2 linked regions of the Bosea vaviloviae genome follow. The protein of the gene in region 1 binds, or shares a complex with, the protein of each later gene. Links are inferred from orthologs where the notes say so. Each region holds a gene or a part of one and is shown on either strand. Other genes may lie near its edges. The genes, in order: BHK69_RS29335 and dapF.

The links.
Region 2: the proteins of BHK69_RS29335 (region 1) and dapF are in contact, whole or in part, in a solved structure (PDB 5YGU), measured with the Escherichia coli proteins. The link is inferred for Bosea vaviloviae from one-to-one orthologs.

Annotation. Positions count from the first base shown.
Region 1 is NZ_CP017147.1:6,315,854-6,323,876, forward strand. Bases 2,901-5,900 are described here. They hold BHK69_RS29335 (RNA pyrophosphohydrolase), read left to right. Parts: upstream 2,901-4,145; coding sequence 4,146-4,655; downstream 4,656-5,900. Other genes in these bases: BHK69_RS29330 (divergent polysaccharide deacetylase family protein), read left to right, coding at 2,935-4,149; hisE (phosphoribosyl-ATP diphosphatase), read left to right, coding at 4,797-5,147; BHK69_RS29345 (SDR family oxidoreductase), read right to left, coding at 5,414-5,900. Also shown: BHK69_RS29320 (murein hydrolase activator EnvC family protein), read left to right, coding at 59-1,420; BHK69_RS29325 (S41 family peptidase), read left to right, coding at 1,420-2,763; more of BHK69_RS29345, read right to left, coding at 5,901-6,190; BHK69_RS29350 (GntR family transcriptional regulator), read right to left, coding at 6,228-7,007; BHK69_RS29355 (ABC transporter substrate-binding protein), read left to right, coding at 7,126-8,023. UniProt on the Escherichia coli protein: Master regulator of 5'-end-dependent mRNA decay.
Region 2 is NZ_CP017147.1:5,726,172-5,733,947, forward strand. Bases 4,956-7,708 are described here. They hold dapF (diaminopimelate epimerase), read left to right. Parts: upstream 4,956-5,766; coding sequence 5,767-6,651; downstream 6,652-7,708. Other genes in these bases: BHK69_RS26455 (GyrI-like domain-containing protein), read right to left, coding at 4,956-5,625; mtaB (tRNA (N(6)-L-threonylcarbamoyladenosine(37)-C(2))-methylthiotransferase MtaB), read left to right, coding at 6,651-7,708. Outside these bases: ffh (signal recognition particle protein), read right to left, coding at 1-598; BHK69_RS26430 (hypothetical protein), read left to right, coding at 1,023-1,454; BHK69_RS26435 (CAP domain-containing protein), read left to right, coding at 1,524-2,090; BHK69_RS26440 (LysE family translocator), read left to right, coding at 2,153-2,779; BHK69_RS26445 (class I SAM-dependent methyltransferase), read left to right, coding at 2,790-3,407; BHK69_RS26450 (MBL fold metallo-hydrolase), read left to right, coding at 3,498-4,556; more of BHK69_RS26455, read right to left, coding at 4,762-4,955; more of mtaB, read left to right, coding at 7,709-7,776. UniProt on the Escherichia coli protein: Involved in the succinylase branch of the L-lysine biosynthesis and in the biosynthesis of the pentapeptide incorporated in the peptidoglycan moiety. Catalyzes the stereoinversion of LL-2,6-diaminopimelate (L,L-DAP) to meso-diaminopimelate (meso-DAP).

The sequences.
Region 1 (8,023 bases):
ACTATTCCGGCCCCTGATTCGCGGATGGCGCAGCCCGGCCCGCCCACGGCATCGCGGCATGCCGGATAAAGGCTTCCGCACATCCTATAGGCAGGCCCGCAAAGCCCTTACTGCCCTGTCGCTGGCCCTGTTCATCGCCTCTCTTCCTGCCGCCGCTCAATCCCCCGATCCCGAGCAATTGACCCGCGAGGCACAGGCCAAGCAGGTCGAGAAACAGGCCCGCGAGGCCGAACTCAAGGCGATCGAGCAGCGCCTGGCCGGCAATGCCGAGGCGCGCGGCAAGCTGGAGGCGGAGATCGCCGGCATCCGCGCCGACCGCGCCGCCCTCAACAAGGCCCTGCTCGAGGCGACCCAGCGCACCCAGGCCGTCGAGCGGCGCATCGGCGCGATCGAGGACAGGCTCGGCCTGCTGCAATCCAGCGAAGCGGCGATCCGGCGCTCGCTCGAAGGCCGGCGCGGCTTGATCTCCGAAGTGCTGGCGGCGCTGCAGCGCATCGGCCGGCGTCCGCCGCCGGCGGTGCTGGTGCGCCCCGAGGATATTCTGGAAGCGGTGCGGGCCTCGATGCTGCTGGGCGCGGTCGTGCCCGATCTGCGCCAGGAAATCGAGATCCTGGGTTCCGATCTCGGCGAACTGGTGCGCTTGCGCGAGAACATCACCGGGGACCGTAAGGCCATCACCACCGAGCTGGAGGGCCTGGCGACGGAACGTCAGCGCCTGGCCTCGCTGATCGAGGCCAGGCGCGAGCGTGAAACGGGCGCCGCGCGCGACGTCGAGGAGCAGCGCAGCGTCGGTGGCGAGCTCGCGGCGCAAGCGCGCTCCCTGCGCGATTTTGTCGAGCGCATGGAAAAAGAGATCTCGACGGCCAATCGCGCCGCCGAGACCGCGCGCCAGGCCCTCGAATCGGAAACCCGCGAGCAGCGCCAGCGCATGGCCGCGCTCGCCTTCAAGGACCCCGCACGGCTCGCGCCCAAGATCGCCTTCGCCGAGGCACGGGGCTTGCTTCCCCTGCCGGCGGCGGGATCACAATTGCGTGGTTTCGGCGAAAGTGACGGCGCAGGCGGCACGACGCGTGGAATATCTGTGAGTACGCGGCCCAATGCCCTAGTTTCGGCACCTTCGGACGCTTGGGTGGTTTATGCGGGTCCCTTCCGCTCCTTCGGGCAACTCTTGATCCTGAATGCCGGCGGGGGGTACTATTTGCTGCTGGCCGGAATGCAGCGCATCGATGTATCGCTGAATCAGTTCGTCCTCGCGGGGGAACCGGTTGCGGTGATGGGCGAAACGTCGGAAGCTGCCGCGACGATCGTAGGTTCTGGGACCGGACAACCGGTTCTTTATATAGAGTTCAGAAAAGACGGCGTTTCGGTCGATCCGGCGCCGTGGTGGACGAAATCGCAAGGCGAAAAGGTTCGCGGATGATGCGCAAGGTTTCCCTCGTTTTCGCCGGTGCGGTCATGGGCGCCGGCCTGACCGGTCTGGTCACCCAGACAAAGCTGTTCACCTCGACCAGCGCGGTCGCGGCCTCCGCCGAGGTCTATCGCAGTCTCAACCTGTTCGGTGACATCTTCGAGAAGATCCGCACCGATTATGTCGAGAAGCCGGATGAACAGAAGCTGATCGAGGCCGCGATCAACGGCATGGTCTCCTCGCTCGATCCGCATTCGGGCTATCTCGACGCCAAGAGCTTCCGCGACATGGACACCGACATGCGCGGCCAGTTCGGCGGGCTCGGCATCGAGGTCACGATGGAGGACGGCGTCCTCAAGGTCGCCAAGCCGATCCGCGACACGCCCGCCTCCAAGGCCGGCATCCTCTCCAACGACATCATCCGCCAGATCGACGGCGACGAGGTCAAGGGCCTGAGCCTGACCCAGGCCGTGGAGAAGATGCGCGGCATCATCAACACCCAGGTCAAGCTCAAGATCGAGCGCCCGGGCAAGACCGACCCGCTCGAATTCACCCTGACCCGCACGACCATCGTGGTGCCGGCGGTCGAGGAACGCGTCGAGAACGACGTCGGCTATATCCGCATCGGCACCTTCAGCGAACAGACCTATGAGGGCCTGCGCAAGGGCATCGAGAAGGTCAACACCGAGATCGGCAAGGACAAGATCAAGGGCTACGTCATCGACCTCCGCAACAATCGCGGCGGCCGTCTCGACCAGTCCGTGCTGGTCTCCAACGCCTTCCTCGAGCGCGGCAAGATCGTCTCGACGCGCGGCCGCAACGCCGAGGAGACGCAGGTCTTTAACGCCAAGCCCGGCGGCGACCTGACCAAGGGCAAGCCCGTCGTGGTGCTGATCAACGGCTCCTCCGCCTCGGCCGCCGAGATCGTCGCCGGCGCGCTGCAGGACCACAAGCGCGCGACCATCATGGGCACGCGCTCCTTCGGCAAGGGCTCGGTCCAGACCGTGATCCCGCTCGGCGCCAATGGCGGCCTGCGCCTGACCACGGCGCGCTACTACACCCCATCCGGCAACTCGATCCAGGCCAAGGGCATCACGCCCGATGTCGAGGTCGCGCAGGAGATCCCGGCCGAGCTCAAGGACAAGCTCGGCGAGAACAAGGGCGAGGCTTCGCTCAAGGGCCATCTCAAGACGGTCGACGGCAAGGAAGAGCAGTCCGGCTCGGCCTCCTACGTGCCCAACGATCCGTTGAAGGACACGCAGCTGATCGCGGCGCTCGACCTGCTGCGCGGCGTCAAGAAGGACGCCGCCGCGCCTGCCCCGACGCCCACCCCCGAGGCGCCGAAGCCGAACTGAGCACGGGAGACGCGCCGCCCGGCACTCGACGGGCGGCTCGCCACACGACAAGACTAGACGCGCGGGCCGTTGATTCGGGCCGCGCGATCGTGCTGCCGGGAACCGGACCCGCTCTCGGGGACCAGCATGCTTGCTTCAGGTCTTTGCTCTCTTAGCTGAGGACGGCTGCCCTTGGCCGGAACGCCGCTCACCGAGCTCAATCGGCCGCTCGGCCAGAATCGCCCCGCGCCTCATGGCAAACCATGGGGCCTTTGGCTTGCCCTGGGCGCGAGCGGCGCTGTCGGACTTGCGGTCGCCGCCCTGCTCTTCCTCGTCGCGACGCGCCGCGATCCCGATGGCGGCCAACCGATGGCGACGGCGCTGATCGAAAAGCGTAGCCCCCAATCGCAAGCGACATCGCCGACGCCGGCGGCCTCCACTCCGGAACTGCGAACCCAGACCAGCGCCAGCCAGCTCGAAAGCGAAGCCGGCGTGACCGTGGTGCGCCCGGGTGCGGGCGCGGAAGCGCCTGGCTCGATCGTCATCACCATTCCCGACAGCGCCGCGACGATAAAGCTCGCCTCCTCCCCCGACAGCCGGCTGGTCGAGCGCACGCGCCACGGCCTGCTGCCGAAGATCGGCCCCGACGGGGCGACGCCCGCCCAGATCTATGCCCGCCCGCTCGGACCGCAGCCCGCGACCAAGCCGGCAGGGCGGATCGCCCTGCTCGTCGGCGGCCTCGGCATCAGCCAGAGCGGCACCGCCGACGCCATCGCAAAGCTGCCGGGGGCGGTGTCGCTGGCCTTCGCGCCCTATGGTCCGGAGCTGGAGCGCACGGTCCAGCGCGCGCGCGGCGAAGGCCACGAGATTTTTCTCCAGGTGCCGATGGAGCCGTTCGACTATCCCGACAACGACCCTGGCCCGCAAACCCTGCTGACCGGCCCGAAGGCGGCTGAGAATATCGACCGGCTGCAATGGGTGCTCGGGCGCTTCACCGGCTATGTCGGCATCGTCAATTTCCTCGGTGGGCGCCTGACGGCGGACGATGCCGCGCTCTCGCCGATCCTGCGCGAGATCTCCGGGCGCGGGCTCATCGTCGTCGATGACGGCTCCTCCTCGCGCAGCCTGCTTGCGACCTCGGCCACGCGCGCCCAGATCCCGGCGATGAAGGTCGATCGCGTCATCGACACGGTCGCCCGGGCCGACGCGATCGACAAGGAACTCGCCATGCTGGAAGCGCTGGCGCGCGAGCAGGGCATCGTCATCGCTTCGGCGAGCGCCCTGCCCGTCTCGATCGAGCGGATCGCGCGCTGGGCCCAATCGCTCGAGGCCAAGGGCATCCTCGTCGTGCCGGTCAGCGCGGCGCGCGGCTTCCGAAACCCGTCCTCGACAGGCTCCCTGCGATGATCGCTTCCCCGCCCAAGGGCTATCGTCCCTGCGTCGGCCTCGCGCTGTTCAATGCGCAGGGCCTCGTCTTCATCGGCCGACGCGCCAATCGCAGCCTGCGCGAGCATGTTGCGGACGGCCATGAATGGCAGATGCCACAAGGCGGCATCGATGCGGGCGAGACGCCGCTCCAGGCGGCGAGGCGCGAGTTGCAGGAGGAGACCAACGTCACCTCCGCGACCCTGCTCTCTGAGGCGCCCGGCTGGCTCAGCTACGACCTGCCTGTCGATATCGGCAAGGAGGCATGGCGGGGGCGCTGGCGCGGCCAGGCACAGAAATGGTTCGCCTTCCGCCTCGACGGCTCTGATGACGAGATCAACACGCTCACCCCCGCCGGCGGCCACAAGGCCGAGTTCGATGCCTGGCGCTGGGAGAAGCTGGAGCGGACGCCTGCCTTGATCATCCCCTTCAAGCGCGAGGTCTATCTCCAGGTCGCGACATTGTTTGCGCCTTTCGCCAGACCTTAAGGGCTGCGCCTCCGGCGCCCCCCAATTCTCCTTCCCCCTGGTCATATCCGCGTTAAATTGAGCCGACAAATGATTCGCCCGTCGGACCTGTCCCGACACGGTTGTCATGAAACCCACATGCGGCGGGACGACGCTCTAGGAATGGTTGATTCGGTCAGCAGATTGCACGCCGCCGTCCTCGCAGCACGTTCGCGCGATCCCGCCTTTTCGCGCACCGCCAAGCTGCTCGGCGAAGGCATGCCGAAAATGGCCAAGAAGGTCGCCGAGGAGGCCGTCGAGGTCGGGCTCGAAGCCGTGCAGGGCGATCGCCACCGCACCATCCTCGAAAGCGCCGACCTGATCTATAATCTGGTGGTTCTCTGGAGCGAGATCGGCATCGCGCCCGACGATGTCTGGCACGAGATCGACCGCCGCGAGCAGCTCTACGGCATCGCCGAGAAGCTCCCCAAGGGACGGCCGATCAAGCTCGCCCAGCCGATCAACGTGGGCTGACGGCCGGTCCCATCTCTCGCCGTCTTCCTGGGCTTCGCCCTCGAGTCCGATCTTCGATCGGCCCGAGGATAAACTCCGCAAAGTCCCGGGATTCCAAGCGCGTCATGGTCGGGCTTGACCCGACCATCTCGTAAACCAGAGCGCTCTGGTCACGAGATTCTCGGGGCGCAAGCCCGAGAATGACGTCCTCCGATGGATTCCGGACCGGCGCCGCTGACGCGGCTTGTCCGGAATGACGCGAGACCGTTGCGTCAGAACCGCTTCCCTCAGCTCAGCATCCGCGTATCGCCGCAGACGGAGACCTCCTGGCCCGAGATCGTCTTGCCGAAGGGCGAGGCCAGGAAGACGATCTGCTTGGCGATGTCGTTTGGATCGACGAAACGCTTGATCGAGACCCCGGCAAAGAGCCGCGCCGCCATCTCGTCATGCGAGATGTTCATGCTGCGCGCCTTGTTGGCGATGACGCTCTGGATGCGCGCGCCGTCGACCAGCCCTGGGCAGATCGCATTCGCCCTGATGCCGAACTCGCCGAGTTCGGCGGCCAGCGCCTTGGTGAAGCCGATTACGCCCCATTTCGCCGCCGCATAGGGCGAGCGCAGGGGAAAGCCATGCTTCCCCGCCTGGCTCGACAGGTTGACGATGCTGGCGTTGGCGGACTGCTTGAGATGCTCCACGGCAAGCCGCGTGCAGTTGAACTGGCCGGTCAGGTCGATGGCGACGCAAGCGTCCCAATCCGCCGGATCGATCTCGTCGACGCGGCCCGTCGGGCCGGCGATGCCGGCATTGTTGACCAGGCAGTCGAGCCCGCCCAACGCCGCCAGCGCCTCCCCGAACAGCCCGCCCACGGCCTTGCGGTCGGAGACGTCGCAGACCGATTGCGTGATCGCCGGGTCGCTCTGTGCCATCGCGGCCAGCGCCTCGCGATCGACGTCGCAGATATGCACCTTCGCTCCCTCGGCTGCGAAGGCGCGCGCCGTCGCGCGCCCGATGCCGCCTGCGCCGGCGGTGACGAGCACGCGCAAGCCCTCGATCTGCAAATCCATGACGCTGTCTCCCTGTGCTGCGGGCCCGCTGGCGGAATCAATCCGATTCCCCGAGCTGCCCTGTCTGTTCGATATGTGCCGCTGCCGCACCGATGTCGGCTTCCAGCGCCGCCCGTGCCGCCACGGCGTCGCCGCGCCGCAAGGCCGCGAGCAGCTTCTCATGCTCCTGCATGGCGCGGCCACCCTTGAGCCGGCGCGGCTCATGGCGCATGTCGAGATTGAGGATCGGTCCGGCCTTGAGCCAGAGGCGCTCGATCATCTCGACCAGGCTCGGCATGCCGGCCGCCTCGTAGAGGGCGAAATGCAGGTCGCGATTGGCGGCGACCGCGCCGGCCGGGTCCGGCGCCTCGGCGCTCGCAGCCTGCCGGAAAGCGGCCTCATGCGCGGCGATCCGGGCGAGCTGATCCGGCGTCACCTTGCGCGCCGCCTCCTCGGCGGCGAAGCCCTCGACGACCAGCCGCAATCGCGTCAGCTCCCGGAACTGCGCCAGCGTCAGCACCGGCACGCGCACCGCCCGCCCCGGCAGAACCTCGAGCGCCCCATCGGCAGCGAGCCGGCTCACCGCCTCGCGCACCGGCATCATCGAGACGCCAAGCGCCTCGGCGACGCGGCGCAGCGACAATTTCTCACCCGGTGCGAGACGGCCTGCGACTAGGAGCGCGCGCAATTCGGTGGTGACCCGCTCGCCCAGGGTCTCGCGCGCCAGCGCGCCGACCTCCTCCAGCGCCCACGGATCGCGCGGCGTCTCCGCCGCGCCGGGCGCATCATCGGCCATGGCGGCGGCAGGAACGGGTGAGGGCTGGACATGGCCAATCATGTCTGCCAACCTAACTGTGATCACAGATCACGACAAGCGGCTCCAAGACCGCAACTTCAAAAAGACCACCGCTCGACAATCCAGCGCAAAGCGCGGAACCGTTCTGGGAGGAACGCCTATGACAGATCGACAGCCATCGAAATTCCGCGTCTCGCGTCGTCAGGCGCTGGTCGGCATCAGTGCGGGCGCAGCCACCGGGCTGATCGCCTGCCCCTCGCTGATCCTGGCGCAGACGCCCGACGCCATCCGCTACGGGCATCTGACGCCGCGCACCGGCTTCCTCGGTCCGCTCGGAGAGTACGGCGTGATGGCCGTCGATCTCGCGGTCGAGGAGATCAATGCGGCAGGCGGCGTCAACGGGCGCAAGCTCGAGGCGCTGAAGGAGGATTCGGTCAATCCGCAGACCGCCTCGACCAAAGCCGAGCGCATGATCGAGCGCGACAAGGTCGCCTGCATCCTCGGCGAGATTTCCTCGGCCTCCTGCCTGACGATCTCGCAGGTCGCGGCCCGCAACAAGACGCTCTTCGTCAACACCGGCGGCAATTCCGACGCGTTGCGCGGCGAAAGCTGCAACCGCTACATGTTCCATGTCGAGCACCAGAACTCGATGTATGTGAAGAGCTGCGGCCGCTCGCTGATGGCGCAGGGGCTGGTCAAGGGCAAGAAGTGGTTCTCACTGACCGCCGACTACGCCTTCGGCCATGACCTGCTCAAGGTCGCCAAGCGCTTCATGGAAGCCAATGGCGGCCAGTTCGCCGCCGACAAGCTGGTGCCGACCGACGCGACCGACTTCTCGGCGCTGCTGATCGAGATCCGCGCCGCCAAGCCCGATCTGGTGATCTCCAACCTCGCCGGCAACCAGATCACCAATTTCCTGAAGCAGTATTCCGAGTTCGGACTGACCTTCCCGGTCGCCGGCTTCGGCTTCGACACGGCCCTCGCCTGGGCCGCCGGCAAGGACAATTTCGGCGGCGTCTGGCCCTGCGTCTGGCATCACCTGATCGACACGCCCGAGA
Region 2 (7,776 bases), 590 kb from region 1 along the record:
TATCGTCGAGCGTGACGCGGCCGGCGGTGTCGAGCATGACGACGTCGTAGCCGCCGAGCCTGCCGGCCTCGATCGCGCGGCGCGCGATCTGCACGGCGCTCTGGCCGGCCACGATCGGCAAGGTCTCGACGCCGACCTGCTTGCCCAGGATGGCGAGCTGCTCCATCGCGGCAGGTCGCCGCGTATCGAGCGAGGCCATCAGGACGCGCTTCTTGTTGCGGTCGGTCAGGCGCTTGGCGATCTTGGCCGTCGAGGTCGTCTTGCCCGAGCCCTGAAGACCGACCATCAGGATCGGCACCGGCGGCACGGCATCGAGCGTAATGCCCTCGCCCTCGCCACCGAGCATGTCGATCAGCGCGTCATTGACGATCTTGATGACCTGCTGGCCGGGCGTGACGGATTTCAGTACTTCCGCGCCGACGGCCCGTTCGCGCACCTTCTCGGTGAAGGAGCGCACGACCTCGAGCGCGACGTCGGCCTCGAGCAACGCCTTGCGCACCTCGCGCAGCGCGGCGTTGACGTCCTCCTCGGTCAGCGAACCCCTGCGGGTGAGCCCCGAGAGGATGCCCGATAGCCTGTCGCTCAAAGTGCCGAACATGCTGTGCCTCAACGAGCCGAAACGAAAAGCCCTATCGCCAAACGGTTTCGCGCCCGAGGGCGCAGACGCGCTGTCGGGCGTTGACCTCCGGGCTCGAAATGCTCAGGGAGCGGCCCGGTCGGCTGATGCGGTCTCGTCGATGTCGGCGAAACGAATGCGCGGGTTAAAGCGGGAGAATGTGGCGAAAGTCAAGGTTGGCACATGAGATCAGAACGTTTTCGAGCGAAGTGGCCATCGGTTCGCGCGAAGAAAACGCGTTAAAACAAAAAGCTAGGGCGGTTGAACGATCCAAACGGATCGGATCGACCTGATCGATGAATCCGTCTCTCGTTATCTGATGGAGCACGAGCCACGGCGCGAGCACTTGCCTGAGCCACAACCCTGAGGTTTAAAGACGCGCCTAGATTTTCATCAGGGAATTGCCATGGCCGCGCGCACGACGACCCTTTCAGCCCTTGCCTTCACCGCCTTGTTCCTCAGCCTGTCGCAAGCCCAGGCTCAGCAGGCCTGCCACAACAATTTCAAGACCGATGGCGTTCCGATGGTGACCGGCTTGACCTATCGCAGCTGGGATCTCGTTACGAATCGCACACCTGCGGCCGTGCTGAAGAGCCTGGCGGCCGCCGTCGCCGCGGAGGGCTTCGCCGGTATCCGCGTCGATAATGCCACGAGTTCGGTCCTTGCGATCCAGGAAACCACCGGTTCGGGCCGGCCGCAGACCCTGCGCGTCACCGCCCGCAAGAGCGGGCCGGCCACGCGCGTCGACGCCGCTTTCGTCGTCCAGCAGGGCCAGATCGCGCCGGAAGGCTATGTCCGCGACGCGCTCTGCCGCGTCATCGCCGGCGGCCGCGGCTGAGATCGTCGCATAACCGCTGGGATTACGTTACGGTACGAGGTGGTACACCCGACAAACCGAAAGCCGACGATGGATCAGCATCTCTTCCGCGTGGCGACCCTCGCCATGACCCTGCTCGCCGCCGGCTGCGCCGGCGATCCGCGCAGCGCTGCGCCTCTCGGCGCCTCGGCCACCCAGCGCCTGGCCGCTGTCAAGCTCGACACGGCCGCCGCCAGCCGCATCCTCAACGCCTATCGCGCCAGCCACGGCCTCGGCCCGGTCAAGCTCGACCCGACGCTGACCGCCATGGCCCAGCGCCAGGCCAATGCGATGGCCGCAGCGAACACGCTCTCCCATGACGCCGGCGGCGGCTTCGTCTCCCGCGTCCATGGCGCCGGGCTGAAAGCGGGGCGTACGGCCGAGAACGTCGGCGGCGGCTATTATTCGACCGAAGAGGCCTTCGCGGGCTGGAAGGCGTCCTCCGGACACGACGTCAATCTGCGCATGCCGGAGGCGACGCGCTTCGGCATCGCGCTAGCCAAGGCCCCCCAGACTCAATACGGGGCCTGGTGGGCGCTGGTGATCGCCGGCGAACCGGAAAGGCGGCGGGAGATCACCACAGGACCGTTTGGCGCAGGCGCGCCGGCGATCCGCTAACCCCTTTACAACCGGCCGCATCTGGGGATTGCTCCGCCCCTCGACCACCGGAGCCTGTCGCCATGACCTTCGAAGCCTGGGCCGCCTTTGCCGCGGCCACCGCCGTCCTGCTGGTGATTCCCGGCCCGACGATTCTGCTGGTGATCTCCTACGCGCTCGGCCAGGGCTGGCGCACGGCCTTCCCCATGGCGGTGGGCGTCGCGCTCGGCGATTTCACGGCGATGACGCTCTCCATGCTCGGCGTCGGCGCGTTGCTGGCAGCCTCGGCCACCATCTTCACCGCGCTGAAATGGGTCGGCGCGGCCTATCTCATCTATCTCGGGATCAAGCTGTTCCGCGCCGGCGGCACGCTCGACGCCAAGCCGCGCCAGGACGCCGTATCGCCCTGGAAGATGCTCGCCCATGCCTGGCTGGTGACGGCTCTGAACCCCAAGAGCATCACCTTCTTCGTCGCCTTCCTGCCGCAGTTCTTGGATGCGAAGGGTGATTTCTGGGCGCAGATGCTGATCTTCGAGGCGACCTTCATCACCCTCGCCTTCGCCAATGCCATGGGCTACGCGCTGGTCGCCTCGCGCGCGCGCTCGGTGATCGGCAATCCGCGCGCGATCGGGCTCTTCAACAAGGCCGGCGGCACGCTGCTGGTCGGGGCGGGCATCGCGACGGTCGCGGTACGCTCGGGCAGCAACTGAGGCGCAACCTATGCCCGGCAAGGAAGCGATGCCCGGCAGGGACGCCGCCACCCTCGACTTCTACGGGGCCGAAGCCGGGACCTATGCCGGGCGGACGCGCAAGGTCATACATGACCGCCTCGATGCATTCGCCGCTGCGCTTCCGGTTGGCGGCAGCGTTCTCGAACTCGGCTGCGGCGGCGGGCAGGACAGCGAGGGCCTGCTGGCGCGTGGCTTCGCGGTGACGCCCACCGACGGCTCGCCGGAACTGGCGAGCCAAGCCGCGCGGAGGCTCAGGCGGCCGGTCAAGGTGCTGCTGTTCGAGGACCTGGAGGAGAGCAATGCCTTCGACGGCGTCTGGGCCAATGCCTGCTTGCTGCATGTGCCACGCCAGGCCCTTCCGGCTGTTATCGACAAGGTGCAGGCTGCTCTGAAACCGGGCGGCGTATTCTATGCCAGCTTCAAGGCCGGCACCGTCGATGGCCGTGACCGCTTCGGACGCTATTACAACTACCCGTCACCGGACTGGCTGCGCGGCGCATACGATGCTGACCGCTGGCGCAAGCTCGACATCGACGAAGACATGGGCGGAGGCTATGATGGCGAGCCGACCCGATGGCTGCATGTGCTCGCATTCAAGATGCCGTGACGACGGACGATCTCCCTCTGGGCGGCGGCATCGGCATGCATCAGGATCGTCGGACTTGATCCAGCGCACTCACGCCCCACTTCTGACACCATGAATCGTCGCAAGCTCCTTTCCTTCTTCGGCCTCGCCGCCCTGCTCGGCTCGACCGGCACCGCCTGGGCGATGCTTTCGCGCTCGCGCAATCCCTATTACCAGGGTCCCGCCACCGCTCATTTCGATGGCCTGAGTTTCAGCGACGGGCGCCCCGTCACCAAGGGGCTGCTCGACGTCTGGAGATGGCAGACCTCCAAGCGCGAGCGCGAGGCGTTTCCCGTGCGTTACCCGGCCCCGCCGCAGGACAAGCCACCGGCTCGCGTCGAGGGCGTTCGCATCGTCCATCTCGGCCACGCCTCGTTCCTGTACCAGGTCGCGGGGCTGAACCTGCTGATCGACCCGGTCTATGCGCAGCGCGCCAGCCCATTTTCCTTTGCCGGCCCCAAGCGCGTGAACGAACCCGGCGTCGCCTTCGACGATTTGCCGAAGATCGACATCGTGTTGATCACGCATAACCATTACGACCATCTCGATCTTGCGACGCTCGCCCGCATCCATGCCCGCGACATGCCGCGCATGATCATGCCGCTCGGCAACGACACCATCGTCAAGGCGCGCATTCCCGACGCGCTGACGCAGGCCCATGACTGGGGCGACCGCGTCGCTCTGTCGGATAAAATCTCGGCGACCCTCGTTCCGACTTATCACTGGTCGGCGCGCGGCGCGCTCGACCGGCGCATGGCGCTGTGGTGCTCCTTCGTCATCGAGACCGGCGGAACGAAGGTCTTCCATATCGGCGACACCGGCTATCATGACGGCTCGCTCTATGAGCAGCTCGGCCGGGAGCATGGTCCATTCGATCTCGCCGTACTGCCGATCGGCGCCTATGAGCCGCGCTGGTTCATGTCGGACAACCACATGAACCCGGAAGAGGCCGTGAAGGTGATGACCTCGCTCAGGGCGCGCCAGGCTATCGGCCATCACTGGGGCACGTTCCAGCTCACCGACGAGGGCATCGAGCGCCCGCCCGAGGCGCTGAAGGCGGCCCTGGCGCAGGCCGGCCTGCCGGAGGAGCGCTTCAGGCCGATGCGGCCGGGGCTGAGCTGGACGGCCTGAGCTTATCCACTAGGTCATCCCCGGCGCAGCCCTCGGGTCCGACCTTCGATCGGCCCAAGGATAAACTCCGCGGAGACCCGGGATGACGGCGCGCGTCATGGTCGGGCTTGACCCGACCATCTCGTAGACCAGAGCGCTCTGGTCGTGAGATTCTTGGGGCGCGCGAGCCCGAGAATGACGCTCTAGGCCCGAATACGCCCCGCACTCACTTCGGCTGGACGTAGACGTTGATCTCGAGGTTCGGGTCGCCGGGATCGTTGAGGTCGCTGACATACTCCTCGAGGAAGGCATCCTTCACCACGATGCTCTTGGCCTCGAGATAGGCCGTGATCGTCTCATAGGTCGAGTCGATGTCGTCATAGGGCGCGACATGGACGAAGCGCAGCGAGGGGCCCGCCGGCGACAGGCCGACCTTGACGCCGCGCGCGAATTCCGAGGTCCGCGCCCCCTCCGGCGCCTGCCCGACCGGCAGCATCGCCTCGAAGCGGAAACCGTTATCGTCGGTTTCGACGAACAGCGTCAGCGGCCGACCGGCGATCGGCAGCCCGGCCTTGGCTGCCTCCTCGCGCAGGATCTTGAAACTCTCGCTCAGGCGCTGAAAGCCCTGATCCCAGCTCGACTGGCCGGCAAGCGACAGCACCGGCTTGGAGACGAGCAGGATGGCGTCGACATCGCTCGTATCGCCCCGCTTGCCGGCGAGCGTCGCGTTCGGATCAGGCACACCCGTCTGCTGCAGCGGCACGGGCGGCACCGGCAGCGCCGGACCGGGAGCCGGCAGGGTCGGAGGCGGCTGCACCGGCTGCGGCTCGGGCGGAAGCGGCGACGCCGGCGGAGGCTGGACGGGCTGCGGCGCGGCCGGTCCCTGCAGCACCGGGGGCGGCTGAACCGGCTGCGGCTCGGCCACTGGCGGGGCGGCCTGCGCCTGCGCAGGAGCGGCCGCACCCGCGGGCGGCGCGAGCGGCGCGGACTCGACAGCCGTCGGAGGCGCGACGCGCGTCTGCGCGAAGGCCGGCATGGAGGCACCAAGCAGCGCAGAAAGCGCCAGAACACCAATCCGGGAATGCCGCATCATCATGGTCCTGACCAAAAAGAACGATTCGCGCCCTTGCAGCGCAACATAGAATGTCCACCTTCACGCAAGAACGGGCGAAGGGTGGCTTTTTCGCGTCGGTTCCCTCATAGACGCCGTAGTTTGTGGACCTGTGACCGAATGAACGCTCTGGCAACCCGCCGGTTCCTGAAAATGAACGGTCTGGGCAACCAGATCACAGTGCTCGACCTGCGTGGTTCGCAGCTGCGCGTCAGCGAATCCGACGCCCGCGCCATTGCGGCGCAACCCGGCGCCCGCTTCGACCAGCTCATGGTGCTGCACGACGCCCTGACGCCCGGCACCGACGCCTATGTCCGAATCTACAACACCGACGGCTCCGAAGCCGGCGCCTGCGGCAACGGCACGCGCTGCGTCGCCTGGGCGATGATGGCCGACCCCGCGATGGGCGATCCGTCCAGGACCAGGCTGACGCTCCAGACCAAGGCCGGCCTCCTGCCGGCGGTGCGCGAGAGCGAGCTCGTCTTCACCGTCGACATGGGCGCCCCCCGCCTCGCCTGGGACGAAATCCCGCTCGCCGAACCGTTCCACGACACCGCCCATTTCGAACTGCAGATCGGCCCGATCGACGATCCGATCCTGCACACGCCCTGCGCGGTCAACATGGGCAACCCGCATGCGGTCTTCTTCGTCGACGATCCCTATCGCTTCAATCTGGAGCAGATCGGGCCGCTGCTGGAGAACCACCCGATCTTCCCCGACCGCGCCAATATCGAGCTCGCGGCGGTGACGGCGCCCGATCATATCGTGCTGCGCGTCTGGGAGCGCGGCGCCGGCATCACCCAGGCCTGCGGCTCGGGCGCCTGCGCGGCCCTGGTCGCGGCGGTGCGGCGCGAATTATCGGCCCGCAAGGCGGTCGTCAGCCTGCCCGGCGGCGATCTCACCATCGAATGGCGCGAGCGCGACGGCCATGTGCTAATGACCGGCCCGGTCGCCTTCGAATGGGAGGGCGTGCTCGAGCCGGACTGGTTCGAGAGGGCGGCCTGATGGCGCTGGAGGTCGTCACCTTCGGCTGCCGCCTTAACATCGTCGAGAGCGAGGCGATCCGCGAGCGGGCGCAGGCCGCAGGCCTCGACGACCTCGCCATCGTCAACAGCTGCGCCGTCACCAGTGAGGCGACGCGCCAGGCCAGGCAGGCGATCCGCCGATTGAAGCGCGAGCAGCCCGGCCGGCCAGTGGTAGTCACGGGCTGCGCCGCGCAGATCGAGCCCGCCCGCTTCGCCGCCATGCCGGAAACCGCGCGCGTTCTCGGCAATGCCGAGAAGATGAAGCCCGAGACCTGGGCAGCGCTCGCCTGCTCCAACAGCCTGCGCGGCGACGCAGAGGCCGCAGCCGACGACAAGATCGCCGTCTCCGACATCATGGCGCAGACGACCCTATCCGATGCCCGGACCGGCCGCTTTGCCGCCCATACACGCGGCTTCATCCAGGTCCAGAACGGCTGCGACCATCGCTGCACCTTCTGCGTCATCCCGTTCGGCCGGGGCAATTCGCGTTCGCTTGCGCTGAGCGAGGCGGTCGCGCAATGCCGCAGGCTGAGCGAGGCCGGCGCGAGAGAGATCGTGCTGACGGGTGTCGACCTGACGAGCTATGGCCGCGACCTGCGGGATGCGCCGACATTGGGCCGGCTGGTCCAGGCGATCCTGCGCGCCGTGCCCGAATTGCCGCGCCTGCGCCTCTCCTCGATCGATGCGGTCGAGGTCGATGACGAACTCCTCGGGGCGATCGCGACCGAACCGCGCCTGATGCCGCATCTGCATCTCTCGCTGCAGGCCGGAGACGATCTGATCCTGAAGCGGATGAAGCGCCGGCACGGTCGCGAGGATGCTATCCGCTTCTGCGCGGAGATGCGGGGCTTACGGCCTGATATCGTCTTCGGCGCCGATTTGATCGCCGGCTTCCCGACCGAGGACGAGGCCATGTTCTCGCGCTCGCTCTCCTTGGTCGAGGAATGCGGCCTGAGCTTCGTCCACGTCTTCCCCTATTCGCCGCGCCCGGGCACGCCGGCCGCGCGCATGCCGCAATTGCCGGGTGGCATCGTCTCGGAACGGGCGAGCCGCTTGCGCGAAGCCGCTCGCGACGCCCACCGGCAGCACCTCGACGCCCGCCTCG